One region of the Brevibacillus sp. 7WMA2 genome, then DNA from elsewhere that is predicted to be linked to it. Evidence: riboswitches for the same ligand, from Rfam matches in the RefSeq annotation. Region 1 holds a riboswitch; the other holds the start of a gene.

The links. A riboswitch is a leader RNA that binds a small molecule or an ion and turns the genes downstream of it on or off. The one in region 1 is predicted to bind S-adenosylmethionine.
Region 2: linked by a shared signal. The riboswitch ahead of GOP56_RS21405 (PLP-dependent transferase) and the one ahead of metH (methionine synthase) in region 1 are both predicted to bind S-adenosylmethionine.

What each region holds. Positions count from the first base shown of each region.
Region 1 is NZ_CP048799.1:71,662-86,910, reverse strand. Features, by position in the region: gene metH (methionine synthase) at 1-2,547, opposite strand, end outside; SAM riboswitch class I at 2,657-2,756, opposite strand; gene GOP56_RS24275 (YjcZ family sporulation protein) at 2,782-3,078, shown strand; gene GOP56_RS00445 (YjcZ family sporulation protein) at 3,131-3,229, shown strand; gene GOP56_RS00440 (hypothetical protein) at 3,489-3,794, shown strand; T-box leader at 3,849-4,113, shown strand; gene argS (arginine--tRNA ligase) at 4,318-6,030, shown strand; gene GOP56_RS00430 (hypothetical protein) at 6,172-6,591, opposite strand; gene GOP56_RS00425 (deoxyribonuclease IV) at 6,648-7,493, opposite strand; gene GOP56_RS00420 (PAS domain S-box protein) at 7,545-9,740, opposite strand; gene asnB (asparagine synthase (glutamine-hydrolyzing)) at 9,957-11,801, shown strand; RNA gene rnpB (RNase P RNA component class B) at 11,921-12,310, opposite strand; gene GOP56_RS00405 (GNAT family N-acetyltransferase) at 12,439-13,065, shown strand; gene GOP56_RS00400 (gamma carbonic anhydrase) at 13,204-13,734, shown strand; gene GOP56_RS00395 (S-layer homology domain-containing protein) at 13,783-14,937, opposite strand; gene GOP56_RS00390 (DUF1385 domain-containing protein) at 15,076-15,249, opposite strand, start outside.
Region 2 is NZ_CP048799.1:4,948,768-4,964,016, forward strand. Features, by position in the region: gene GOP56_RS21345 (peptidase U32 family protein) at 1-650, opposite strand, end outside; gene GOP56_RS21350 (energy-coupling factor transporter transmembrane component T family protein) at 634-1,464, opposite strand; gene GOP56_RS21355 (energy-coupling factor transporter ATPase) at 1,458-2,357, opposite strand; gene GOP56_RS21360 (ATP-binding cassette domain-containing protein) at 2,333-3,178, opposite strand; gene GOP56_RS21365 (Gx transporter family protein) at 3,201-3,767, opposite strand; gene GOP56_RS21370 (NusG domain II-containing protein) at 3,751-4,137, opposite strand; gene GOP56_RS21375 (FAD:protein FMN transferase) at 4,392-5,444, shown strand; gene ytxC (putative sporulation protein YtxC) at 5,628-6,545, shown strand; gene thrS (threonine--tRNA ligase) at 6,879-8,792, shown strand; ribosomal protein L20 leader region at 8,859-9,011, shown strand; gene infC (translation initiation factor IF-3) at 9,138-9,647, shown strand; gene rpmI (50S ribosomal protein L35) at 9,672-9,869, shown strand; gene rplT (50S ribosomal protein L20) at 9,971-10,330, shown strand; SAM riboswitch class I at 10,460-10,568, shown strand; gene GOP56_RS21405 (PLP-dependent transferase) at 10,666-11,829, shown strand; gene GOP56_RS21410 (aminotransferase class I/II-fold pyridoxal phosphate-dependent enzyme) at 11,826-12,992, shown strand; gene GOP56_RS21415 (DUF3906 family protein) at 13,153-13,359, opposite strand; gene GOP56_RS21420 (nitrite/sulfite reductase) at 13,451-15,076, opposite strand.

The sequences.
Region 1 (15,249 bases):
TTGCGCTTGTAATTCCTCTACCAGCTTCAGTCGAGCTTGCGGATCATGCAATTTATTAGCTAGGTTCAGGCCATCCATCGCATCTTTTGCGAATAAAACGATGCCTTCATATTCAGGAGCAATTCGATTTGTTGTAAATTTACGCGTGAGCGCCGCTCCTCCAACCATCAGCGGTACATCAATGCCAGAGCTTCGCAAATCCTGCGCGGTAATCACCATCTGCTGCGCTGATTTTACTAATAAACCTGAAAGACCAATGGCATCTGGTTTTTCCTGATGACAAGCAGCAATCAACTGCTCTGGTGCAACTTTAATCCCTAAATTAACTACCTCATAGCCATTATTGGATAAAATGATCTCCACTAGGTTTTTACCGATATCGTGGACATCCCCTTTAACCGTAGCTAACAAGATTTTTCCTTTTACGGTTGATTCAGACTTTTCCATATGCGGTTCCAAAAAGGCAACTGACGCCTTCATGACCTCTGCACTCTGTAGCACTTCTGCTACAATCAATTGGTTCCCGTTAAACAGGCGACCAACCTCTTCCATCCCTTTCATAAGTGGACCATTAATAATATCAAGCGGAACATATTTTTCCAAAGCGAGGGTTAAATCTGGGATTAATCCGTCCTTCGAGCCTTCCACCACATAATTAGCTAAACGTTCTTCTAACGTTAGATTGGATACCTCTTTTACAACCTCTTTCTTTTTCTGCCGATAAAAATCAGTAAACGTTGCTAAGGTTTCATCGTTTGTATGAAATAACAAGTCCTCTGCCAGCTTGCGTTCCTCTTCAGAAATCGAAGCATAACGTTCTATCTTTTCGGTGTTAACAATCGCGTAATCAAGCCCGGCTACTGTTGTGTGATATAAAAAGACCGCATTTAAAACCTCACGACCTGCCGGGGGTAATCCAAAGGAAACATTGCTCACACCCAGAATTTGTTTACATAATGGAAAATGTTGTTTAATAAGGCGGATACCTTCTATCGTTTCCTGCGCTGAACCAATGTATTGCTCATCGCCTGTTCCTACCGGAAATACAAGAGCATCAAAAATAATGTCCTGCGGATTAATTCCAAACTGATTTACCAACAAATCGTAGGAACGTGTAGCTACCTCCAGCTTACGTTCACGAGTGATTGCCATTCCCGTTTCATCAATGGTCCCGACAACCACAGCCGCTCCATATTTATGAATCAGTGGTACAACCTCTTCAAAACGATCTAGTCCATCTTCTAGATTAATCGAATTAATGATTGCCTTCCCCTGAGAATATTTCAAGCCCAGCTCCACTACCTTTTTATCCGTGGAATCGATCATCAACGGTGCTTTTACCTTTCTGCTTACGTATGGAAGAAATTTCTCCATATCCTCGTACTCATCACGGTCAGGGTCTGCTAAACAAATATCTATAACAGCGGCTCCTCGTTTTACCTGTGCCCGTGCTATGTCTGATCCTTCCTCGAATTGACCAGCAGCAATCAAGTCACGGAACTTCTTTGATCCAATAACGTTGGTACGTTCCCCTACAAAAATGGGGCGATTGTCGTCCTCAACATAGAGCACCTCAATGCCTGATACAGCAGTTGCATGAGACTTTTTATTTTCTCGTGGTGTAATCCCTTGCAATGCTTCGTGTAGCGCTCGAATATGCTCGGGTGTGGTACCACAACAACCACCCGCTACGTTAAGCCATCCCTTTTCCGCAAATGCTTTCATTTTCATCGCTAACCCCTGCGGTGACTCGTGATAGTGACCATTCTCATCAGGTAAACCTGCATTAGGATAACAACTGATTCCACACAAGGCCAGATCAGATAAGGTTCGTAAATGATCACGCATGAACTCCGGACCTGTCGCGCAATTCAGACCAATCGTGATCGGTTTGAGATGTTCAATCGATACATAAAAAGCCTCGATGTTTTGGCCTGCCAGAGTCGTGCCCATCGGTTCGATTGTTCCAGAAATCATGATAGGCAGCTCATAGCCAAGCTCCTGAAATGCCTGACGTATGCCAATGCCGCCAGCTTTTACGTTCAATGTGTCCTGTGAGGTTTCCACCAGTAATAAATCTACCCCACCTTCCATCAATGCTTTAGTCTGACAATAGTACGCATGAATTAATTGCTCAAATGTAACGCCCCCTGTTAACGAAAGGGTTTTCGTAGTGGGCCCCATAGAGCCTGCTACATAACGTGGCCACGACTCCGTGCTAAATTCATCTGCTACTTCTTTAGCAATACGTGCAGCCGCCAGATTAAGTTCATAATCTCGATCTGCTATGTCATACTCAGCCAAAACAACATCAGTTGCTCCAAATGTGTTTGTTTCCACAATGTCAGCACCTGCTTCAAAATAGGTAGCATGAATATGCCGGATGACATCTGGTCTTGTTACATTCAATAGTTCGTTGCAGCCTTCATATTCCTCACCGCCAAAATCGTCCGCTGTGAGATTAGCCTGCTGTAGCATCGTTCCCATTGCACCATCGAGTATCAATATTTTTCGTGCTAGCTGCTCTTGCAATGTTGGTTTGTTCATCCCCTATATCCCTCCGTAATCTCCATTAGACTTGGCAAATAAAAAAATCCCCTTCCTGCCTGAAAGCAAGAAGAGGATTACTAATGTTCGTTAAGTAGGAACTTACCCCCTCTTATCTTTCAAGGCAAACAGCCCTGCTGGAATTGGCACCTGATCTATCGGTTGCCGAGGCATCTTCGGGCCAGTCCCTCCGCCTCTCTAGATAAGAGAAATCATATTTAGTTAAATGTCCATATGACGTTTTGTTCGTCTTTTGAATACAGGTATCTTAACATTCAGATATTATTGGCGTCAATGGATTATCTGCCAATCTTTTATTTTTTTGTAGTCTGCTGCCCAAATTTTGCTTCCCTTAGGCATAAGCCCACACCAGATAGACAGATATGTATAGACTGTAGAATAACAAAGCGAAGGAGGAATTGCCAGATGAGTACATCGTTTTGCGGTAACTGGGGAGGCGGAAGTTTTAGCTTCATTCTAGTGTTGTTCATTCTGCTGGTAATCATAAGCTGCAGCTGCTGCGATAACTAGCAACCGTGTAGCGACACCTTCAAACATATAACCTTTAAGGAGGAATTCTTTCATGAGTACATCTTACTGCGGAAATTTCTTCGGTGATAATTTCAGCTTCATTTTAGTGCTGTTCATCCTACTGGTCATCATTTCTTGCGGCTGCTGCTAAAATATAAGAAGCTCTTTCACCGGCAAACCTGAATTCGATTACGCTCTTTTTTATCTGCGCCCACCTCTACATGATTCTACAATGTTTCATACCTCCATAAGGAAACCCAAAAACATTACTCAGGTTTGTACACTCACCAATATAGGAGAGGGGAAGGGGCAGGCACATGCCCCTTTCATCTCTTATCCATTCTTTCCTTCGCTTGTAGAAATAATGGCCCTCTGCTAGGATAAAAAGGAAGATAGATGGAGGGTTTTTTATGGAAAACAATCTAGCCTATTTACATACATCTGTGTTTCAGGCCTCATTGATTCCAGTAAAGGTACTAGAAGAGACGGACTTTGAAATCTACACTGTCGTAAAACATCATGAGAGTGAACAGCACTATTTGCATGACCAAATTCACCACCATGATCTTATGACAGGCGGTAATCATGAAACCTATGAATACTATCTTCCTTTATCAACCGGTCAAGCCATGGGTCTTTTATTTGGTAGGGAAGCATATCATTCCCTTACCAAATCTTATTTTGCACAATGGGATCAGCAAAATAAGAGCCACTGATAAACCTTGCTTGCTAGAATGTCTTTTGTTGGGTATACTAGACGCTATATAGCCATGTACTCGATGATGAGGAGAGTAATGATGGTTCGTGCTACTAGCGAGTCAGGATTGGTGGAAGCCTGATAGAACGTCCATGATGAAGCGCACCTCGGAGACGCAGCTTGAATCTTGTCTATTGACAATGTATAGAGCTTGCCGGGTTTGCCCGTTACAGCTATCAAGCAGGTTTTTTCCAATTACGATCATTTATTGGTCTAATTGAAAAGAACAAGAAGAGTGGTACCGCGGGAGTATGATAAAATAACCTCTCGTCTCTTTACGGATTGATTTTTACTGATATCTATCCAAAAGAGACGGGGGGTTTTTTTGCTGTTGTTGCTTTGAACATCGTATGCTGTGTCTAATCAAAGCGCTCTGTGCTTGTATACCTATGGTTATATTTATGTTGTATCCCACTTTTCCACGGAATGATTACATATTCCCTGAAAGTTTAGGTTGATTAAAAAGAAAGGATGAAATAAACATGAATTACAAACAACTAGTAGCTGAACAAATCTCTGCTGCTCTAACTGAAATGGGCGTAGAGGATTTTTCCTGCGAACGTGTCCTTGGCATGCTCGAAACTCCTCCTAACCCACAAATGGGTGATTTAGCCTTCCCTTGCTTCCAATTAGCTAAAGCTCTACGCAAAGCACCACCAATGATTGCAACGGAGCTAGCTTCTAAGATTTCTCTGCCTTTCTTACAGGATGTACAGGTGACAAATGCATATATCAATCTGTTTTATGATCAAACCAGCGTTATAACCGCTTGTATTAAAACGATTCTAGAGCAAGGGTCTGCATATGGCGCGACTACTGCTGGTGCTGGTAAAAAGGTACCAATCGACTTATCTTCTCCAAACATTGCTAAACCCTTCTCGATGGGGCATTTGCGCTCAACCGTTATCGGGAATGCACTTGCAAACATCATGGAAAAGCATGGCTATCAGCCAGTTCGCATCAATCACTTAGGGGACTGGGGTACACAATTTGGTAAACTGATTGTTGCCTATAAAAAATGGGGCGATGAAGATAAAGTAAAAGCTGAGCCTATTAAAGAATTGCTCAAGCTGTATGTACACTTCCATGAAGAAGTAGAAAACGATCCAACACTGGAAGATCAAGGCCGTGAATGGTTCAAGAAATTAGAGGACGGCGATCAAGAAGCCCAGCAATTATGGCAATGGTTCCGCGACGAATCCTTACAAGAATTTAAAAAGATCTATGAATTAATGGGTGTATCCTTTGACTCCTTCAATGGAGAAGCATTCTACAATAATCAAATGGATCGCGTTGTTGATTTATTAGAGGAAAAAGGATTGTTAACAGAATCCGAAGGCGCAATGGTTGTATCTCTGGATGAGTACGACATGCCTCCTTGCTTAATTAAAAAACGTGACGGTGCTACCCTTTACGCAACCCGCGACCTAGCTGCTGCTTTGTATCGCCATGAGCAATATGATTTTGGAAAAGCATTATATGTGGTTGGCGGAGAACAACGCCTGCATTTCCAACAGCTATTTAAAGTCTTGCTAAAAATGGGCTATGACTGGGCTAACAATATGCATCACATTCCATTTGGCATGATGTTAAAAGATGGTAAAAAAATGTCCACCCGCAAAGGGAAAGTCGTTCTGTTGGAAGAAGTATTGTCCCAAGCAATCGCAGACGTATTAAAAGTAATCCAAGACAAAAATCCTTCTCTTGCAAATAAAGAACAGGTTGCTCGCCAAGTTGGTGTAGGTGCCGTTATCTTCCATGACTTGAAAAATTATCGTTTAAACGATGTCAACTTTTCCTGGGAAGAAATGCTTACTTTTGAAGGGGAAACAGGGCCTTACGTTCAATACACTCATGCCCGCGCTTGCTCTCTATTGAAAAAAGGTGGGTACCAGCCAGGAGCTGTAACCGTAGTAGACAATGCTTTAGAGGGCCCAGAAGCATGGGCAGTCATTACTACTCTCTTGCAGTTCCCAAGCATTCTGGAAAAGGCTCGCGATCAATTCGATCCTTCGCAGATTGGAAAATACGTAATTGATCTGGCTCAAACCTTCAACAAATTCTACGCGCATGTCCGCATTGTCGCAGAGGATGAGCAAGTAAAACAAGCTCGCCTACAATTGGTTGCAGCAGTTATTGTTGTACTAAAAGAAGGACTCCGTCTATTGGGATTGGAAGCTCCTGAGGAAATGTAAGAAAAATAAGGGCCCCTAACACAATGGGCGCCCTTTTATTTTTGGTCAAAAATTCATCCAACTCAACTCATCCAAAAAAGGAGGGCTTCCCCTCCTCTTTTTAATCCTGCTTTACCAAAACGCCTCTCATCTATGTTCCTTTTACTCTTTTTCGTTTATTTTCGGTTCAATAGCTGGTTTTGGTGTCAAGAACCAAGCCTTTGCTAATTGCTCAATCAGTTTTTTCGGTAGGGAAACAGGCTCTATTTTTACAGTTCCAATAGGGTCAACACCACGATATAGCATTGCCTTATCATCATTAGGGTCTGACATTGTTTCTAAAATCAGCTCGTCGATTTTTCCAGCCACTTTCCATTCCATAATCATTAGCTCATATTCATCTGGAGCTAATTCAATGTATTCTTCTTCTGTAATATCTACAATGGCATAGCCATCTGATTCAATTTCTGCTTCTAAGACCTTGCCATTTGCTTCTTCATAAAGTTTTAGTTCATTAAGGTCAGCTAAATTTTCTTTGATTTTATCAAAGCTGTGAATGGTTACTTTAATTGTGCGTGTCATAATATCTCCTCTGTCTCGTAAAATCCGTTCTGAAATACGGTCCCTCTAATCATATCCTACTGTGGACTTGCAAACAATTGTTTGACAAAAGCGATTTCTGATTTATGCCCACCCGGTCGTTCTGCTGGCGTTTCCAAAAATAAGGGAACCTCACGAACAACCCTGCTTCTAATCAATTCGCCTATCCTTTCAGCACCGATCTCCCCGTAACCAATATCAGCATGGCGATCACGATGGGAGCCGGTAGGATAGCGAGAATCATTGAGATGAACAGCCTTCACATGAGTAAAATATCCTAATTCCTCGCCTCGCTTCTGCACCTCTTCCCAATTCCCTCCTGTCCATAATCCACTTGCAAAGGCATGGCAGGTATCGAAGCAAAATCCGACAAGTTCGGGTCTATTGATCAATGCACGCACTTGTACAAGCTCTTCTAATGTCATCCCCATCTTATTTCCCTGACCAGCATTATTTTCAAGTAAAATAAGTGTATTACCTGTCCAGCCTTCTAAGATTTCATTTAGTGAACGAATCATCAATTGGTAGCCAAATAACGGATCAGGGTGATTTCCTTTATATTGCCCGAAATGAACAACAACGCCAATCGATCCACACGCGTCCGCAATCTCCAAATCATTGCGTACTGAAGCCACCATTGCCGCTTGTTCCTCTCTTCCCTCTGTACACAAGTTAGTTGGATATGGTGTGTGGGCAATCGAAATAATCCTGTGTTCCTTGCAAAAATCACGACATTGTTGGGCATCCTGTCTTGAGAATGATTTGATTTGTAAACTGCGCGGGTTTTTAGGAAAATACTGATAGCAAGTCCCTCCCAAGCGTTGCGCGATCCGGGCGGCTTCCGTATATCCCTGACGTACGCTTACATGACAACCGATGTGCAATTTGTCGCCTCCCTTCCCTGTTTCTCGTTGCTACGCTGTCAACATTATTTATTATTGTTTCAGACTTGAGAGAGGTACATTCACATGCACTGTTGTTCCTTGATTGATCACACTGTCAATGAGTATGGAGCCCTGATGATCCCTGATGATTTTTTTACTAACCATGAGGCCTAGCCCTGTTCCTTTATCCTTTGTAGTATAAAAAGGCTCACCAAGTTTACTAACACGATCTTCCGGTATGCCGCATCCTTCATCGCGAAAACATATATCCACCATCTGAGCATTCTGTTTTACCGTTATATAGATCATTCCACCATTCGGCATTGCTTCCATTGCATTTTTCATGATATTTATAAAGACTTGTTTAATCTGATTTTCCTCACAAGTGATCAATATTGGCTTCTCTTTACATTCAAGCTGAAAAATCACATTATGCATCAAAGCTTGGCTCTCTAATAGCGTCATTACATTACGAACGAGATCGACTACATTTTTTTGCTTTACATTCTGAACTTGCGGTTTCGCTAATACTAATAACTCGCTTACAATAAAATTGATTCGATCTAATTCAGATATCATGACTTCAAAATAAAAATCATGCTCACTGGTTTGATTTTGTAACAACTGAATAAAGCCTCGCAGTGCAGTTAGCGGATTGCGAATTTCATGAGCAACTCCTGCCGCCATCTCTCCAATAAGGGATAGCTTATCCGAGTTACGCAATAAGGCCTCTGCTTGTTTCCGATCGGTAATATTTCTGGCTACAAAAACAAAGTGCTCTAAATTTTTTTCCCCATTAAAGACTGGCGTACCATTAGCCTCCAAATACATCCAGTCGCCTGAAGCACACCGATAGCGAAGCTCTACTTGCATCACGCTACCTTCAGCGATTAATCGTTTACGTCCCTGTTTCAAAAACTCTCTGTCATCGGTATGTACCCATTTACGATAATCCATTCCCAATAAGCTTTCCGGTGTATATCCTAAAATGGTCTTAAACGAAGGAGACACATAAATATAGCGTCCACTCCGATCCAAAATAGCAATAAGATCCGTCATATTTTCGGAAATCAATCTATATTTTGCCTCACTGTCACCCAATGCCTGCGCAATCCTCCTCTGTTCCGTTACATCCCTCGTAATTAAAGCGACCGCCAAAATCTTTCCTTCCGTATTTCGAATCGGAATATAGGAGGATAGGGTGTGAACAAGATGTCCATTCCGATGAGTAAATGAATTCTCCTCATCCAAAACCATCTTTCCGTTCATAGCCTTTTGTGTGTTATCAATAATTCCTCGCAATATGACTGGCTTTAGCAGATTTTCTTGATGCATAAGCAATTCTTCATAACTGTATCCATACATTTTTTCACAAGCAGGATTCACCATTAAAATATTCCAATCTAAATCAATAAGCACGATACAATCAGAAGCGCTATTTACGAAAGATTCCAACAGTTCTTTCGCATCTCGTAATTCAGTCTCAACCTGAATACGCTCAGTAATATTGCGCATCACCGCTATTACACCTATAACGCCAGCATCTTTCTTGCAAATAGGTTTATAAGTCATACAAATCTCAAGAAGATGCCCCTTCTTATGACGTCGTCTCGTATGAAACAATACAGGTTTTCCTGTTTTTACAACGTAATCAAAATGCAGCTCCTGTTCTTGTAGCGCAACAGCATCAGGAAGTAAGATTCTAGGATTGTCATACAGCTCCTGTGGAGAATACCCGGTCATGATCTGAAATGAATTGCTCATACGTACTATTTGAAAATCGGGTGAAATGAGAAAAAGCGCATCCCGTGTGTACGTAATAAAGGTATCGAGGCTCTTCTCCATTTCCTCCAGCTTCCTCTGTCTTAGCTTTTGCTCTGTTACATCTCGTACAAGAGCTCCCACAGCCGCTTTTCCTTTATACCATTTCATCGGAAAAAGCGTAAATGAAACGTCCATCATTCCCCCTTCCTTATGAGGAATTTGAATGATGTAAGGATCATGATTGGTACACAATGGTTGTATGACACTTGGCTCTATACTCACTATCCCTTGTTTACATCGAAGTAGATATACATCAATGGCTACTTCGAATTCATCAGAAAAACAATTACCTGCCAATTGGTACCAGGACTGATTGGCATACAAAACAGTACCGTCTGAAGAAAAAATGAAGACTGCATCTGGACAATTTTGAACAAAAGATACAAATCCATCTGTTTCTGACCACGAGATGACCTCTCGCACAAACCGCACCTCCAAAATAAGGATAAAAATGTATGTATATTTCATATTCGCATCAAAGATCAGCCATTGTAAAGGAAAAAGAACTTTTTTATTGTTTGTTTTAAAAAAAGAGACAGGGTACCATGTTAGCCTGCTTTGCATACGATGAGCCTAGATGACCCGTTTTGCTTAGTAACGTTTACATGAAAAAGCATAGATGAGAAAGGGTGAGAAATCATGTGTGGAATTGCAGGCTGGGCTAGTTTTATGCGGAATGTAAAAGATGAACAAGAGACTATAGAAGCAATGACTAAGACACTTCAACACAGAGGTCCAGATAGTATGGGGTATTTTTTTCATGATCGGGTTGTATTTGGACATCGTCGTCTTATTGTTGTAGATCCTGAAGGCGGAACTCAGCCCATGACCAAAAGATATGGGGATATAAGCTACACACTTGTGTATAACGGCGAATTGTACAATACAGAAGATTTACGCAAGGAATTGCTAGACCGTGGTCACCGCTTCTCTTCCCACTCAGATACGGAGGTATTACTCACGGCTTATGTAGAATGGGGAGAAAAATGTCTGGAGCGACTGAACGGTATTTTTGCATTTGCTATCTGGAATGACAAAGAGCAGCTCTTATTTGTCGCACGTGATCGAATGGGTGTGAAGCCGTTCTTTTATCTAGAAAAAGATGGGCAGTTTCTATTTGGTTCAGAAATAAAAGCTATTCTTGCCCACCCCGAAGTTGAGCCTATTGTTGATCGGGAAGGCTTAGCCGAGGTACTGCTTATTTCACCCGCTCGCACGCCTGGACACGGTGTATTCAAAGGAATGCATGAGTTACGCCCTGGCTACTATGGGATATACTCTCAAAATGGCTTTACTACAGAATCGTACTGGAGCTTGAAAAGTCGTGAGCATCTCGACAATTTTGAGACAACCGTCGATACCATTCGTGATTTAGTCATAAATGCAATCGAACGTCAACTCGTTGCTGATGTTCCTGTCTCGATGCTGCTTTCAGGAGGCCTTGATTCCAGCGCCATCACCGCTATTGCGGCAAGATATTATCAACATCAAGGAAAAGGAACGATTCACACCTACTCCATTGATTATAAAGATAATGACCACTTTTTCACTGCCCATGCCTATCAACCTGATTCAGATTCTCAATGGATTAAACGAGTTAGCGATCATATAGGAACCCAGCACCATTATATTGAGTTTGATACCCCCGAGTTGGTGCAAGCCCTCCAAACCGCTGTTTATGCTCGCGACTTGCCTGGTATGGCAGATATTGACGCTTCGCTGTATCTTTTTTGCGCGGAAATGAAAAAGGAAACAACAGTCGTACTTTCAGGTGAATGCGCTGACGAAATATTTGGGGGCTATCCTTGGTTTCATCAAGAAGACGCTCTTTATGCAGAAACTTTTCCATGGGCGCGAAAAAGTGAGCAGCGATACAAATGGCTCTCGAATGAAATGAAGGCTTGGTTACAACCAGATTCGTATGTAAAAGGACGTTTTCGTGATACACTAGCAGAGGTTCCCCGCTTGGAGGGGGAGTTTCGTATAGATGAAAAACGGCGCGAGATGTTTTACTTAAATCATGTCTGGTTTATGAATACGTTACTGGATCGAAAGGATCGCATGAGTATGATGGCTAGCCTAGAAGCCCGTGTACCCTTTTGCGATCATCGACTTGTAGAATACATGTGGAATGTACCTTGGGAGATGAAAATGTACGATTCCAGGGAAAAAGGCATTTTGCGCAAAGCTTTGGAAGGAATCTTGCCCTCTGATGTGTTATATCGTAAAAAAAGTCCTTATCCCAAAACACATAATCCCGCATATGCCCTAGCAACAAGGCAGTGGCTTAACGATGTTTTAGATGATAACAGATCTCCCCTTCATACTCTATTAGATGTTCCTTACCTCCGTACTCTCCTACAAACAGATGCATCTGCGATTGAAATTCCTTTTTTTGGTCAATTAATGAGCACCCCTCAGATGTTTGCCTTTTTAGCACAAGTAGACTTCTGGATGAAAACATACAAAGTACGCATCATGTAAAGAAACAAAAAAACCGGCGCTTTGCTGCACCGGTTTTTCCTTTTTATACGATCATATTTGTTTGTTGCTTTATCATTTCATTTACATTTATACTTAAAAAATATTGAATAAGCAAGGAATGCTATAAGCCAGGTTCTGTATCTCTCGTGCTGCAAACGGACCTTCCCCTCGCACGAAGAGCTGTAGTCATCTATCTATGGCAAAATTTCTTTTGCCATCCGTCCTTTTCGTTCAATTCCGTCCAGACGGTTCCCCTACCTAATTTGGGTTTCTCGCTCGCAGGGTTTACCTCGTTCCATCTTCTCTGTCGCCAGAGAAGCTACGTTTCTGTGGCACTTTCAGCGTACTTGGGTCTCAGGGAGAACCCTTTCTGCGCCGTCAATGAGGCGAACCTCACTGCCCTAGTTTGCACTAGGTACGAACACTCCGGGCATCGCAGCCCGGGCGAGCCTGGACTTTCCTCTATCGTCTCCCAGACAAGCTGGTGACAACAGCGACTACCCACAATCCTTGCCTTACTAAGGATTAATCTATCATATATAGGGGTACAATTCAACCTTGACATTCTGGAAACGCTACTAAAAGATGTAAAATATCATGTTTATTCTTATTTACTTTATTTTTAGGAGGTTTGAAAATGAATGTATTTAACCTGCGAATAAAGGGTAGGCTTATTTTTTTACAATTACTAACCCCTGCACATGCAGAATTTTTTCTTACTTATTTACTTGCAAATCAACCATTTCATGCGCCGTATGTCCCTTTGCGTGACGAGAGTTATTTCACACTCGAAAATGCCATAATCCAAACAACTCAATGGACAGAGGTTGAACAGGATCAACGATATTCTTTTGGTATCTTTGAGCAAGCCAGTGAACTCCTTGTTGGAAAAATAACACTATCCCAAGTATTTCGCGGTCCTTTTCAAAATGCTTTTATCGGTTATGATCTAGACCATTCCTGTCAAAGCCAAGGCTATATGACTGAAGCTCTCCATCTCATCAAGTCGTTTTCCTTCAATAGACTTCTTTTGCATCGTTTGCAAGCCAATATCATGCCACATAATCGAGCGTCTCAACGGGTTTTGGAAAAAGCAGGATTCGTCAAAGAGGGGTTCGGTGCCAATTATCTTAAAATCAACGGTAAATGGGAAGATCATTTATTTTATGCTCTGACCAAAGAAAGGTTTGATGAACTTTATCAAAACGCTCCTTATCCTGTTATCTATGAAGAAAAAGCTGAGACGATTACTATAAAAGACTAAAGACAAAGCGATTACTCACAGAAATGCCTTAGCAAAGCTTGGTAGATCGTTGTGTGTTAGAATTATAAAAAGAGTATTGCAACTCTACATTTCACTCAGGAATGAAATATCCATCATCGAACAGGAGGCTTATTTTTCATGCTACTACTCCCTTTTGAAGGTAAAGAGCCACAGATTCATCCTAGCGTGTTTATCGCCAAAGGTGCTGTTGTCACGGGTGACGTTATTATCGGGGAAGAGACATCGATCTGGTACAATTCGGTCATACGAGGCGATGTCTCTCCTACTATTATTGGGAAACGAGTCAGTGTTCAAGATAATAGCACTCTCCACCAAAGTCCTCTTTGTCCACTCCTTATTGAGGATGATGTCACAATTGGCCATAACGCCGTGTTACATAGCTGCACCGTACGCCAAGGCGCTTTGATCGGTATGGGTTCTATTGTGCTAGATGGCGCCGAGATCGGAGAAGAGGCTATGGTTGCAGCGGGTGCTTTGGTTCCACCCGGCATGAAAGTCCCCCCTCGGACATTGGTCGTAGGCTCTCCCGCTAAGGTAAAGCGCGAATTAAACGAAGACGATTTTAAGGATTTACGCCGTGTTCGTCAGTCTTATGTGGATAAAGGAAAAATGTATCGAAAGCTGGAAGAAAATCCACTTACCAGGTAAAAACAAAAAACGATCGTACCCTCTTCTAACAAGGATACGATCGTTTCTTTATTTTTGGATATGAGTAATTTTCGTAATAATCCAGCCGTACGGATTGCTACTCTGGTCGCTTTTAACCATTTCATATTCCACTTCATAATTACCAGTCATTGTGGAAAAATAAGCGCCTTTAGCCTTCATGGTACTTTCATTACTATCCATCACCTGATAGCTACCCAAAACATCATGCAAAGGTAGCGGGCGTAGCTTCTCTATCGTCTGTAATGCCTCTTTCCCGAAGTAGGACGTCATCCCTTGCTCGTTCTGCCTTAGATAAGCATGGGTGGCCGCTGTTAGCATCAGATTGCTGATGCGTGTTTGCTGTTGCACTGAGCCGTTCCATTGTTTTTCTTTTTGCTGCTCATTGGCGATCACTAGCCGCTGTAAAATAACCGCGAATTGGGCCCGAGTCATAGTCTTGGTTGGCTGAAAAAAACCGGTGCTATCTTCCAATAGTTGATAGCCTTTAATTCCGGTAGCATACAACGATTTTGTATCCTGATACGCATTCGAAAGTGTCGCCTGATAATAGCCGTTTAAACCCTCCTGAATTTTAGCCGGCTCTATATGTAAATCATGTCGAATATTCGGCAGAATCGTATGAAACAACAGCATGCTAGCTTCTTCTCGATTTAATGGTGCTTGTAAATGCTCAGCGGATAACCACCAATCGCTTTCTAAGATAGCTCCCATTTTCATTGGTTTTTTACCTGCACTGAGGTGAAGCAAGTACAAGGCATTATCCCCTGGATTTAAACGTGTATATGCCTTCTGATCCGCATACAGCATAGCATTCATAGTACCTACAGCCTGCTTGACTTCTTGAACGAGCGGATATCGTTTATCTACTTTAGCTGCTTCAACAGGAGGAGCTACAACTCCGTAGGAATACTGCGTTACTCGATTCAACAAAGCAATTGCCTCTCCCCGAGAAATCGGAGCGTTCGGGCGAAACGGAATATATTTTCCTTTTACAATGCCACGCTCGGCAAGAAATTGAATGTAAGATTTCGCCCAATGCTCATCTATATCAGTGAAGGTACTCGCTTGTACAGTGCTAGGGGTATGTGGATTTTCCGCTTGTATCTCGGCCGGCATACAAAAAGCCGCAATGATTGCAAACATTGTTGTGATACCTGCTACGATTTCTTTTCTAACCTTCATGGATCTGTTCCCACTCTCTTTCTTTTATCTCAATCTTTCATATTTCTTTCACAAATAATGTGTCTGAAAGAAATATTATCAGACAGAAAAATGGGAATCTATCATACTTTATTCATAAGATAGATACCAACCAAAGTCCTATAATGAATCGTTTGCCTCTTCCATATTCCGAAAATAAATAAACAACGCATAAGACCGAATCGCTGTGTCCATATGTATGCGCTCCGGTTCCTTTGTTGTAAGATAATATTGCAAGAAGCCCGATACACGATACAATGGCTCAATTAGCCTTGGTGCATATTTGGATAATAG
Region 2 (15,249 bases), 470 kb from region 1:
TAGACATAGCCATCCTTCTTCACGCGGTAGTCCCACCGGCAAGGCTTCATACACCGTCCACGGTTACTGCTGTTACCAAATAGCATCGAGCTGAATAAGCAGTTCGCACCATGAACCGTACACATGTCACCATGGACAAAGTATTCAAATTCCATTTTGGTCAAGGCTTGTAGCTGTTTAGCTGTTTGCAAATCCATTTCACGGGATGCAACGATACGTGTTACACCCAATGTTTGTAAGGCTTTGATCATTTCTAAATTGTGTACGTTCATCATGACAGAGGAGTGGAGAGGTACTGTTAGCTCTTGTTCCTGAATTAATGGGAAAATGGCCATATCCTGAACAATGAGAGCATCTGGGCGAATGCTGTCGAGAAAGCGTAGATATGTTTTCGCTTCTTCCAGATCAGCCTCGTCAAATAAATTATTTACCGTAATATAAACACGCTTGCCCTTTTCATGGGCGATTTGGATAGCTCGCTCCAATTCCTCATGAGTCAGGTTATAGCCTTTACGCATCATTCGCATATTAAGGACCGGTCCGCCGCAATAGATCGCATCACAATTGGTTTCTACAATTGTTGTAAAAATCTCAAATGTTCCAGCAGGTGCTAATAATTCAATTTCTTTGCCATTAAAATAACGAGCCATAGGTAAGACCTCCACAATCATTTAAAATGAATCCTACAAGGATATTTATTGCCAGCAACAAACCTAAAAAGATCGAATCTTGGCGCTTCCACTTCAACATTTCATACGGGATTCGAGGAGCGCCTAGCACATACCCCCGAGCTTCCATCGAATAGACCAGATCTTCTGCTCGGCGAAATGAGCTTACGGTAACGGGCACCAACAGCGATAAGAGCATTTTGCCTTTTTCGCGCCAAGGCAAGTCGGCTACATCGGCACCACGGGAAGCCTGAGCTTTCATGATTTTCTGTGTTTCTTCAAAAATGGTTGGGATAAAGCGCAGAGAAATGCTGATCATTAACCCTAGTTTTTCAGGTGAGATGCCAGTAAAACGAAATGGCTGTAAAATTCCTTCCACTCCTTTTGCTAACGATAAAGGTTTGGTTGTAAAGGTTAATAAAGAGGTGAATGCGAGTAATAAGATCATGCGCCAAGCTGTCATACAGGCAAGGCGTACTCCTTCCGCATAAAAAGAAAATGGGCCGATGGATAGCAAAAAGCGCCCTTCCTTTATAAAGAAAAGCTGGAACAAAAATAAGAATAAAATGAGAAACCGTAACGGTTTGACAGCTTTTACGAAAAAGCCAAAAGGTATTCGACTACTTGCCATAATGCCTATAGCGAATAGAAAAACAGCTATGCATGCAAGTAAGGAATTAGTCATCATAATTAAAAGAACAAACAGAAACATCCCGAGTAGCTTGGAACGCGGGTCTAAGCGATGAAGCCAGCTATTTGTGTCAATGTAGCGTCCAAACATCACTTTGTTTAACATGATGGATCACCCGCTTGTTGTTTCTTATCTTCCCGAAGATGCATCTTACGTTCTCCAAGATACCTAGCCCAGCCCTGTACGGATTGATCTGTAGGTAACGGGAGTTCGGGAAATCTTTGGCGAAAAGCGTGCTGAAAACGAAGCTGAGCAGGAATCGTAATCCCTAGTGTGGCTAAAATATCTGTTTGCTCACGTAACTCATGTGTCTCACCTTGAAAGGCAACTTTGCCCTCCTGCATAATGACCACCCGGTCGCAGTAAGATAGAACTTCCTCCAATCGATGAGTTACCATGATAACGGTCTTGTGCTCCTGTTTACATAGATGATGCAAAAGCTGTAGAAGCTCATGCCGACTTTTACAATCCAAGGTAGCGGTTGGCTCATCTAATACAAGGATGTCCGGGTTCATAGCGAGAATAGAGGCAATTGCGACTTTACGCATTTGACCACCGCTTAATTGAAACGGATTCTTATCTAAAAGCTCTGTATCTAAATTCACTTGATGTAGAGCCTGAACTGCTAATGCTCTTGCTTGTGAGGGGGAGGCCCCGTAGTTTTTGGGACCAAACACAATTTCCTTCTCTACTGAATCAGCAAACATTTGATGCTCTGGAAATTGAAAAATAAGTCCAACGCGTTGCCGAAGCTGGCGAATCCCTTTTTTCGAACGGTGCGGGGTAATTACATGATCAAGAATGTGAACGTGCCCCTTCGTGGGTAATAAAATGCCATTCATATGCTGTAATAAAGTTGATTTTCCACAGCCGCTAGGCCCGATAATGGCTGTAAACGAGCCGCTAGGAAATCCTACATCGATATTGTCCAAAGCAGTTTCCTGAAACAAATTTCCAAGTTGATACGAGTAGGTTACTTCATGAAAGTGAATCGCCATAAGTCCTCCATCAAAGCTTGTTCGTCTGAATGAACAGGTATTTCTGGATGTAAATCATGAATCATCTGACTTACTGCCAAAGTAAAAGGCAAATCGAGATGGCAAGCAGCAATCCAATCTGGTTGGGAAAATAATTCAAGGGGTGTAGTATCAGCCAGTAATCTCCCACCAGATAGAGCTATTACTCGATCAGCCGCTAAGATTTCTTCTGCATCATGGGTGATGGACAAGCTTGTGTAAGCGCCTTCCAAATGTAATTCATCGATTAGTTTTCCGATCTGGTTTTTCGCTGTTTCATCAAGCATTGAGGTAGCCTCGTCAAAAATGATGATCTTCGGCTGCATGGCAAGTATGGAGGCGATCGCCACTCGTTGTTTTTGTCCACCAGATAGCTCATCTGGATGTTTATATAAAAAAGGCGTAATATGTAATTTTTCAGCGTAGTGGGTTAATCTATCGTGCATAACAGAGCGTTCCAAGCACATATTTTCTAGACCAAACAGAATATCATCAGCAACGGTTGTTCCAACAAATTGATTTTCAGGATTTTGAAAGACCATGCCAATCTGCCGGCGAATACTCGGCAAGCTGTCATCCGATAAAGCTTGCCCTCCCACACTAATTTCTCCTTGCGTATGTCGAAGCAGACCATTCAGCAATTTAACTAAAGTGGACTTTCCACACCCGTTATGCCCTACGATGGCGACGCGTTCCCCTTGCTTGATTTGCAAAGAAATATCTGTGAGAAGCGGAGGCTGATTTGGAAATTGAAACGAAACCGATTCAAGCTGAATCAATGGTTGCTGGGACAACGCCTTCACCTGCTTTCGGATGTACTGATTCTTAGTCGACTGGAACGTAAGGCTGAAATAAAGCCATCTTGGATAAAGAACGAATTAAATAACGGACAGCAATACCAATAAATACTCCGGTAAGAATTCCTGTTATGAGTAAGGCTGGCAGATAATAAAATATTTTGCTTGTCTGAAAAATAAGTACAGCCGCAGTTAACTGCCCAATATTATGTGCCACCCCACCTAGAATACTAATCCCGATCAGGCTAAAGGATTTTCCGGTTAGCTTCATTAATCCGAACATAACGATGAAGCTAAATACAGCACCAAAAAAACTAAATAAAAAACTGGAGAACGTACCTAAAATCATGGCTGTTAACAGTGTTTTTAAGATGATCAGGGTAAAGGCGTCCTTACCAGATAAAAAATACAGGCAGGAAAGTACCATGATGTTAGCTAGTCCAAGCTTGGCCCCGGGCAACTGTAAGTTAATGGGGAGGGTTGATTCGATCAATCCAAGCACCACAGATACGGCAGCGAAGATGGCGATAATCACTGCTTTTTTTAATGCCTGTGATTGGGTATTTACCTGTGAAGAATTATTTGGCAAGGCCATCTACGTCAGCTCCTTCATCTGAAACGATTTCCACCAATACGCGATGAGGCAAGCAAACGATGGTTTGACTAGGATCAGTGATAAACCCGAAGGATAGGCAAACCTTATCATCACAATCAGCATCAACCATTTCTATGCCATAATCATGTATCTTCAGGATATTTTGGCCGTGCTCGGTATCAACCTTAATGGTTTGTTCTTCTTTGGTAAGTTCAATGGCTTTGTATAATTGGTTATTTACGGTAATCTTTGCTACTTTATGGACATTGTGCATTTTTTCACTTGAATCTGTACCAAACGAACGAGGCACAAGAAAAGCCAGAGCCACGACGAGCACAATGCCAATTAAAATAAAATCCGCTCGTTTCATGTTTTTGTCTCCTGTTATCATTTTTTCTCATTTTCTAAACATGCAGTGTCAATACGTATTATACACGATCTAAAATATGGAGGTGTGATACTCTTCCTTTCCAAAATATTATCCTAGTGGTATAATGCGCCACGTTCACTTTTGTCCGAAAGTCTACGTTTACAAGAGTGATTCTTTGGATAAGAGCGGGTAAAACTCCCGTAATGACCTTACTTTTGGCTCGAAACGGGAAAAGACAGCGGAGGACTGGCAACATGAAACCCAAATTTGCGCTTCTGTTTTTTTTACTATTCAGTCTCATCGTAAATGGCTGTGTCTCTAAACCTGATGAAGAAATTGTGAAAAATGCAATCCAACCACATTCTGAAAGCTTTTTTATTTATGACACGATTGTGACTGTACGTGTATATGATGACCAAGTGACAGACAAGCATTTTAAAGATCTGGAAGCCCGTATGAAAGAAATCGAATTCCATTTAAGCCGCACCTTGCAAGGCAGTGAGGTTTATCGAATCAATGAACAAGCGGGAAAACAAGCAGTTCCTGTATCTGAGGAGACGTATGGAGTCATCAAGAAAGCCGTGAAATTTGCAGAGCTATCAGAAGGAAAGTTTGATCCAGCGATCGGGCCATTAGTGAGTTTATGGAATATTGGGCAGGATAATGCTAAGGTACCTTCCGAGGAGAAGCTTAAAGAGGCGTTACAGGTGATTGATTATCATCAAATCGTCTTAGATGATGCGAAAAGAACGGTGTTTTTAAAACAGCCGGGCATGGCGATTGATCTAGGTGGAATAGGCAAAGGATATGCTGCTGACCAAATTGCTGCCTATTTAACAGAAAAAGGCTTTAACAGTGCCATTATTGATTTAGGTGGAAATATATTAGCATTGGGAAAGAAACCGGATGGAAAGGATTGGGTGATTGGGATTCAAGATCCTGATCGCAACCGTGGAAATCAATTAGGAAAATTGAAGGTTATCAATAAGACAGTGGTTACCTCAGGAATTTATGAACGTTATTTTGAAGAAAATGGTAAGCATTATCATCATATATTAAATCCAGCTACAGGATTTCCTGTGGACAATCATTTGTTTAGCGTTAGCGTTATCACGAATGAATCTGCCGATGCAGACGCATTGTCAACGACCGGTTTTGCATTAGGGCTTGAAAAAGGCATGTCATTTATGGAAAGCTTGCCCCATGTCGAGGCGATTTTTATTACAAAAGACAAAAATGTCTACATTACCAGCGGATTAAAAGGCAATTGGGAATTGACAAATGAACAGTATAAAATGGCTAATTAAATAAAGACTGAGATTTTCATGAGTCACAAAAATAAAATATTTGCAGTTTGCTAGCACCCTTTTTACTCGATAAAACCGTCAGATGAACGTAGCGTTCGTTTGATGGTTTTTCCAATGGTTTAAAAGTATATCGCCAAGGCTTGGGCATATACTGATTGTATAAACGGGTGGGGGGTGAACCACGTGCAAACAGTATCCGTATTCCTACAAACAACAAATCAACATTACATTGAGAGGTTCTGCCATATTCTCCAGAGCATGCAGGAGAAAATAGATACATCCCCTGTTCGCATTGAATGTCGAGTAGAGGAGCATGGATGTCATACGCAGTTTCGCTTTGTGAGTTGGTCACGGGAAGAGTATACCTGTGAGACCCTGGAATATATGGCTTCCTTTGTTGCTTTACTGGTTACTGAATGGACTGTGCAGGTTATAGAAGTAGAATTGTTGCGCACCTTTTTAAAACGAAAAGCAAAAGGAGCGTTTATTCATAAGTTTGACGAAATTTATCCTTATATTCAATTTGTATTCCATGAGTTAGACGAAGTACGGGAAAATATGAACCGATCTACGCGCAAAGCGGCCATTTACGAACAGGTATTCCGCTATCTGGATGAAGAACAGTACCTATATTTGGAAGGTTTTGTGAAATTCCGCTTGAAAAATTATCGTATCCTGTTGGACAAGGCCTTTGAAATGGGATTGCAGCAATATCAGCAGGATAAGGAATATCAGGAGTTTGTCGAATTACTGCGCTTCTTTGTATCGAAACAGGAGCATCGTTATCCGCTCGTTCATGTTGTGCTGCGGGAAACGCAAGAATTCATTATGTACGATCAAGACGATACCAAAATAGACCTAAGCCAAGTAGATACCATTTTAGGGTTCAGACCGGATCGACAAGAGGATCATATCATGAGTGCATTAATTGCGCTTGCACCGGAGAAGATCGTTATACACGGGGTGGAAGATAGCAACGTTTTGATGCAAACGATGCGGGCTGTATTTGGAGATCGTGTATTAGCGTGTGTGAGTTGTGCTCATTGTTTAACGACTCCTGGAAATCTTGACTTCCAATTCTCCAGTCACTATAATACATAAGTAATAAGAGTCAAATACAGTGAGAAGGACAAGAATCTTGTTTTAGCGTTATAGAGAGGAGAGCCCTGGCTGAAAGCTCACCACGCAGCGAACAATGATTTACCACCTTCGAGTAGCAACTGGGAACGGCATTTAGCCTAGTATCGGTTAGCCGGTGTAAAAGCCGTTATCGTTTACGTAGAGGGATTTATCCATGCTTTAGAGGATAAGTCTGAACTAGGGTGGTACCACGAGAAATAGCGCTCGTCCCTTTTGGGATTGAGCGTTTTTTTATTTTTTCAAGCCTGAGATGACTCGGGTAAAAGATACACATACGGAAGGGAAGTTATGAAAATGGCGCAAGTAAAAGTAACTCTGCCAGACGGCTCTATTCGTGAATACGAAGCGGGCGTAACAATTGAAGATATTGCAGGGTCCATTAGCACCAGCTTGAAGAAAAAAGCGATAGCAGGAAAAGTAAATGGAAAGGTTGTAGATGTAACTACACCTATTCATGAAGATACAAACGTGGAAATCGTGACGCTAGATACGAAGGATGGCCTAGAGGTATACCGCCACAGTACAGCCCATTTGCTAGCTCAGGCGGTAAAGCGTGTATTTGGAAACGATGTGAAATTGGGGATTGGTCCTGTTATTGAAGACGGTTTTTACTACGACATGGATATCCCTGTTAGTTTAGCTCCTGAGGATTTAATCAAATTGGAAGCTGAAATGAACAAGATCATCAAGGAAAACTTGAAGATCGAGCGTAAAGAAGTAAGTCGTGAAGAAGCATTACGCATTTTTGGTGAATTAAATGATCATTTGAAGCTAGAATTGATTCGTGATTTACCAGAGGGTTCCGTCATTACAATGTATCATCAGGGTGAATTTTTCGACCTATGCCGTGGACCGCATTTGCCTTCCACTGGAGTAATCAAAGCGTTCAAATTGATGAGTGTAGCAGGAGCTTACTGGCGTGGCAACTCGGATAACCAAGTATTACAACGCGTATACGGTACAGCGTTCCCGAAAAAGGCAGAACTAGATGAACACTTGCACTTCTTAGAAGAAGCGAAGAAACGTGATCATCGTAAATTGGGAAAAGAACTAAGCTTGTACATGTTCTCTGAAGAAGCACCAGGTATGCCTTTCTATCTGCCAAATGGTATGACGATCCGCAACGAGCTAGAGCAATTCTCACGTCGTTTGCAGGACCTAGCTTTATACGAGGAAGTTCGTACACCATTCATGATGAACCAACGCTTATGGGAGCAATCTGGTCACTGGGATCACTACCATGAGAATATGTATTTCTCTGAAGTAGACAATACAACGTTTGCCCTTAAACCGATGAACTGTCCAGGGCACATGCTGATTTATAAAAACGAGATGCATTCTTATCGCGATCTACCGATTCGTTATTCCGAATTTGGGCAGGTACATCGTCATGAGTTCTCTGGGGCACTAAATGGTATGCTGCGTGTTCGTACGTTCTGTCAGGATGATGCACACGTATTCGTGCGTCCTGATCAAATCGAAGCAGAAATCAAAGGCATGATCCAACTTATTGATAGAATCTACAGCGTATTTGGCTTTAAATACAGTGTAGAGCTATCTACTCGTCCAGAGGATTCCATGGGTTCTGATGAGCTATGGGAAATTGCAGAGAACTCTCTGAAAAACGTATTGGATGAGCTAGGAATGGAATACGAAATCAATGAAGGCGATGGAGCATTCTATGGTCCTAAAATTGACTTCCAAATTACAGATGCTCTGAAACGCAGTCACCAATGCGGAACAATTCAGCTAGACTTCCAATTACCTGAGAAATTTGACCTAAGCTACATTGGTCAAGATAACGAAAAGCATCGTCCAGTTGTCCTGCACCGTGCTATGTATGGTTCACTAGACCGCTTTATCGGTATTCTAGTGGAGCACTATGGCGGAGCGTTCCCAACTTGGCTTGCACCAATCCAAGCGCGTTTGATGACAATTAACGAAGTGCATGTTCCTTATGCAGAGGAAGTGCGCAAGCAATTGCTACAAGCAGGTATTCGTGTTGAACTGGATTCTCGCAATGAAAAAATTGGTTACAAAATCCGCGAAGCTCAAATGCAAAAAATCCCGTACATGCTGGTTATCGGGGAAAAAGAGATGGAAGAGGGAGCTTTATCCGTACGCAAACGTGGAGAAGGCGATCTAGGCAGCAAGCCAGTTGCTGAGGTGTTGGCTCATCTTCAAAACGAGATTTTAGAGAGAAAATAAGCTGCAAAGCTTGACAAACACCTAATTGTTATGTAAAATTACTGGGTGTGATAACTTCACATTTCGAGATTGAAGCAGAAGCGCCCAGCTTCTCACCTGAATCGACGTCTAGCTGGACAGTTGACGGGTCTAACGTATGCAAAGCCTCCGATTGATTCGTTGTTTTGCTAAAGGTGAGATTAAATGCGGGCGCTATAGCGTCCGCATTTTTATGTATGTGGCGGTTGATGATGATTGATCGCCACATGCTTATGAAAAGCTTTCAACTATGCAAGAACAGCTTTTCTATTATCCGTTTTTGCTCTCGAAAGACTATGGAGGTGGCAAATCATTAGCAAGGATCAAATGTTGGTAAATGAGGCGATTCGTGCTCGAGAAGTACGCTTAATTGGTGCTAACGGTGACCAACTAGGTGTAGTACCACTAAGAGAAGCATTACGTATTGCACAAGAATCTGATTTAGATCTTGTAAACGTAGCTCCTACAGCAAAACCTCCCGTTTGCCGTATCATGGACTTTGGTAAGTTCAAGTATGAGCAATCGAAAAAGGAGAAAGAAGCTCGCAAGAATCAAAAAATTGTTGAGCTGAAGGAAGTTCGTTTTTCCTCTAACATTGAGGAGCACGATTTCCAAACGAAACTTCGCAATGTGCTAAAGTTTCTGGGTGAAGAACACAAAGTGAAATGTACGATTCGTTTCCGCGGTCGTGAAATTACCCACTCTGAAATCGGACAACAGGTGCTGGAACGTGTAGCAGCCGCTTGTGAACAAGTAGCAACGGTTGAACGCAAACCAAAAATTGAAGGTCGTAGCATGATTATGATCTTAGCTCCAACTCCGAAATCGGAAAAATAGGATACGAGACAGGAGGATTTCCCAATGCCTAAAATGAAAACTCACAGTGGAGCAGCAAAACGCTTCAAAAAGACTGGTAGCGGTCGTTTGAAACGTGATTCTGCTTACACGAGCCATTTGTTTGCTAACAAGAGCACTAAAGCGAAGCGTCATCTTCGCAAAGGTGGAATGGTTTCTAAAGGAGACCAAAAACGCATTGAGCAAATGATCACTTACTTGTAAGATTCATTTCTGCTCATTTTCCGCAACGAAAAATTTTCTAGCATGAGCCCCATAAGCGTCTATAGAGAGACCGCCATGCTACAGATCAGGAGGAATTGATTATGCCAAGAGTAAAAGGTGGCATTGTGACACGTCGTCGTCATAAGAAAATCTTGAAATTAGCCAAAGGTTACTTTGGTTCTAAACACCGTCTGTTTAAATCCGCTAATGCACAAGTAATGAAGTCCCTGATGTATGCTTATCGTGACCGTCGTCAGAAAAAACGTGACTTCCGCAAATTGTGGATCACTCGTATCAATGCACAAGCTCGCATGAATGGTCTTTCTTACAGCCGTTTAATGCACGGTTTGAAACTAGCTGGTGTTGAAGTAAACCGCAAAATGTTGGCTGATCTAGCTGTTAACGATAAAGCAGCTTTCAACGACATTGCAGCAGTTGCTAAAAGCAAATTGAACGCGTAATACCGTTCTTTTAGAAAAAGGCTGTCGAATTTATTCGGCAGCCTTTTTTGATTGATGCGAAAGAAAACCACTTGACATCGTTTAAAGTGTCTGATAATTTTAGAATCAACACAAATTGAATAGCATGACTTCTTATCCAGAGAGGCGGAGGGACTGGCCCGTTGATGCCCGGCAACCACTTGTTTATTGCAAGATGGTGCTAATTCCTGCAGGACAATTTTGTTCTGAAAGATGAGAAGGTTTGCTTACGGATTTCTTTGCGTAGCCAAAGCCTTCTTTCATCGAAAGAGGGCTTTTTTGTTTGGAAATAAGGCGAGATAGAGGAGTGGAACAGGATGCATATTGACACACGTTTGGCACAAATCGGGGTAGGGAAAGACAAAACAACAGGATCGCTCAGCTTTCCGATCTATCATGCAACAGCTTACCGACATCCAGCATTGGGGGAAAGCACAGGTTTTGATTATACGCGGACGGCTAATCCGACGCGAGCGGTACTTGAGGAAGCAATCGCTAATCTAGAGGGAGGAGACGGTGGCTTTGCCTGCTCTTCCGGAATGGCAGCGATACAAACAATAGTAGGCTTATTCTCCTACGGCGACCATTTGGTTGTTTCGCTTGATCTATATGGCGGGACATATCGATTATTCGAGCAAATCATGAAACGATACGGTATAACCTGCACGTATGTTGATATGTGTCAGCCAGAGCTAGTGGAGGCTGCTATTACTAGTCAAACACGCGCTTTGTTCATCGAAACCCCTACCAATCCCCTTATGCAAATTACAGATTTGAAATGCATGATTGATATTGCCAAACGCTATCAATTGCTATCCATTGTTGACAATACATTTATGACCCCCTATTATCAGCGACCGTTGGAGTTAGGAGCAGATATCGTCTTTCATAGTGCTACGAAGTATTTAGCTGGACATAATGATGTGCTATCTGGCTTGATCGTGACGAAGGGTGCTGATCTGACCGAAAAGATCGGTTTCTTGCATAATTCTATAGGAGCAGTGCTTGGCCCGCAGGATTGCTGGTTGGTGATACGTGGATTAAAAACATTGGCATTACGCATGGAGCGTCATCAATCAAATGCTTTTGCTGTGGCTGCATTTTTGCAAACTCACCCAGCGGTGTCAGAAGTCTTTTACCCTGGATTACCTACTCATCCGGGATATGATAGTCAGACGAAACAAGCAAGTGGCTACAGTGGAATGGTTTCCTTTCGCATTAAGGAACAATCAATGGTCGCTATCTTTTTAGAGCAATTACGAGTGATTTCATTTGCAGAAAGCCTAGGCGGTGTAGAATCCTTATGCACCTATCCTGCAACACAGACACATGCCGATATACCAGTAGAAGTACGGGAGCATGTAGGAGTCTGCAACCGATTGTTGCGTCTATCAGTAGGAGTTGAACATCCAAAAGATTTGATCGCTGACCTAACCTTTGCCTTGGATAAATGTTTACAAATAGAGGAGTGTATCCGATGAACTTTGCAACCAAAATCCTTCATGGTGCGTGTGGAATGGATCGTATAACGGGAGCTTCAAGCATCCCAATCTACCAAGCCTCTACTTTTCATCAACAAGATATTGATCAGCCTGGTACCTACGATTATGCAAGATCAGGGAACCCTACGCGGCAGGCGTTAGAAGAGACGATTGCCGCGTTAGAGGGGGGAGAACGGGGTTTTGCTTTTTCATCTGGAATGGCTGCCATTTCCAGCGTATTTCTTTTATTTTCAAGTGGCGATCACTTGGTAGTGGCCGAGGATGTCTATGGCGGAACATTTCGCTTTTTAACAACCGTGCTTGAACGGATGCAAATTGAAGTGACCTTTGTGGATACAACTCAACTGTCTTTCGTGGAGGCAGTGATTCAACCAAATACGAGGGCCATATTTTTAGAAACACCCTCCAATCCGACATTAAAGGTGACTGATTTGCGTGGGGTGATTGCAATTGCTAAACGACACGGGCTATTGACGATCGTGGACAATACTTTCTTGACTCCCTACTACCAGCGACCGCTGGAGTTAGGAGCTGATATTGTGTTGCATAGTGCGACCAAGTTTATCGGTGGTCACAGTGATGTGGTTGCAGGTCTGGCAGTGACAAAAACAAAGGAGCTAGGACAAAAATTATATGCGATTCAAAATGGATTTGGCGCCATTCTTGGCGTGCAGGATAGCTGGCTAGTAATGCGGGGCTTAAAAACCTTAAAGGCACGTTTGGATATTTCAACCCGAAATGCTGCCATTGTAGCAGACCATTTAGCAGAGCATCCTTTGGTCAAAAATGTCTACTATACGGGTTTGCCGACTCATGCTGGCCACAAAATTCAAGAGAATCAAGCAAATGGACACGGGGCTGTGCTTTCGTTTGACCTGGGAAGTCGAGCGCGGGTAAAGGCTTTATTTGAAAATGTGCAATATGCTCTCGTAGGAGTTAGCCTTGGAGGAGTGGAAAGTATTTTATCCTATCCAGCGCAGATGTCACATGCGGCGATGCCGAAAGCGGAGCGAGAAAAGCGTGGCATTACAGATGGATTAGTAAGGCTATCGCTTGGTATAGAGGATGTAACGGACGTATTGGCAGACCTAGAGCGTGGCTTGAAGGCGGGGGAGAGAATAGAGGAGCAGGTGAATGTGTAGGAATGAGTAAACGTAGTAAAAAGTTCGGATTTATCGGAGTAAATAACCATTCTGTTTACCAAAAATAGGGTAAATCATGTATGAAAAAAAGAAATGAAAGCAAAAAGAAATCCAGCCTTTCTCTGACCTCCTATCAGATGTAGCTGGATTTCTTTTTGTGCTAGGAAATAGCAAACACGTATCCTTTCCCTTTTTCTATATACTTTTTTTCAAGTAAGGTACTAGTTTTGATAGTGGGAGTTGGGTGGAATTGGCGCTTGGTAAGAGCATGAGCGGTGTGAAAGGCTGCTTCCTCCGTTTCCGCAATAACGGCAGCTACCAGATTTTTTTCCTCAGTTGTTACAATCTCGACATGATATAGATACATGATATTCCCCTCTTTTCATACTTGCTGAGCTCAAATGAGGGTTCTAACAATACCCGCATTAGATGACTCTAGCTAATCAAACCAGTATTCTCTACACATTCACACTAGCAATAATCTGTGTAAAATGCTCCTGAATGTTAGCGACTCCGAACCTACGAGCGAACTGGTGAAACTTTTCTCCCGATTCACGGTTGGTTTTAAACAACTCCACTAGCTGAGCGATGACAGGAGCTACTCGATCAGCGACAACGCGTCCTTTTAAACGGCTGTTAAATTGGGCATCTGGACCAAGACTGCCTCCGACGAAAAAATCATAGGCGTCCACTGTGCCTTCTGCCGTTTTAACCAAAGAACCCTGTAGTCCAATATCGGCTATCTGTTGCTGACCACACGAATTGGGGCATCCGATCATGTGAATTCTTATGGGGGTATCGATTTCCACATGTTCATCTAGCCAGTGAGCGATAGAAGTCATCCGCGCTTTTGTCTCAACGATTGCCAGATTGCAAAATTCATTGCCCGTACAGGAAACAGCGTGCCCAATAAATGTTCGTGGCGTCGGGGAATAACGAGTGAGTAAGGCTTCTGCAAGCAAGGAATCCAGATGTTCATCGGGAATGTTTGACAGGATGATATTTTGGGAATTGGTAGTCCGTATCGAGCCGTTTCCATAACGATCGGCTAAATCGGCCAGCTCAGCTAAATCCTCAGCAGTGAGTCGTCCTACAGGCAATAATAGTCCCACATAATGTAAACCGGGCTGTTTTTGTTTATGGACACCAGTAAAGTAGCCTGCATTCCAGCCAACTGTCCGATCGTCTCCATGCTCTTCTAATGGCCCAGTCAATTCGAGTAATTTCTCAGTAAATTTTTCAGGACCCCAATCTGCCATTAAAAATTTAAGACGAGCCTGATGTCTCTTTTCGCGATAACCATAATCTCGAAAAATACGCGTCACAGCATCTGCCACCTTTACAACCTCTGTGGGCAAAACAAAGATAGGGAGCTGCTTTGCTAGATAAGGCTTAGCTGACAAACCGCCGCCTACCCAGACATGAAAGCCAATCTGTTCCTGACCATGTATGATTTTAGAGGCTGGCGTAAAGGCGAGATCATTTATCTCTGCATGGCCGGTATTATAGATATTTGCTGAAATGGATAATTTATATTTGCGTGGGAGGTTTGAGAATTCAGGGTTTAATAAAAAATGCTCTTCTAGTTGTTGTACTAGGGGTTCGGTATCCATGAGTTCGTGAGGGTCAATACCTGAGAGTGGATTTCCGACAATTGTACGCGGAACATCTCCGCAAGCCTCATAAGAGAATAATCCTACATGCTCTAAGCGATCAAATATATCAGGGAGATCAGGTGTTGTCAGCCAATGAAACTGCACCGCCTGTCGGGTTGTGATATCTACTAGATTTCGCCCATATTCCCGACTGATCTCTGCGAGAGCTCTTGCTTGATCTGCTCGTAAAATCCCTCCTGGAATTCGGACTCTCATCATAAAAAAACCATTGCCTTTAGGTTTTTGCTCATAGATTCCTGCCCATTTAAAAAAGGCGAGATCGTCAGCGGAGAACGCTTGGTAGCCCTTTGAACCTAGTTGTCGAATCTTCTCGATAATATCCAAGCCGTCTCGTTCTAATTTGGTTAGTTCAAACGCATTTAATTTGCTCTTATCTGCTTCCCAAGGGCGAGATTGTTGATTGCTCATTTTCAATGATCCTCCCTTAATTCATATTGATTTTGTCGGAATACTTTGAACTGAGTATAACCGCTGGAAACAACGAGGTCAACGATAAAAAACGAAATAGTTTGAATTGACACAACAAAAAGAAATGACTATCATGTAGGGCAAAAGCTTCTAAATCCTACTTTTCAACTTGG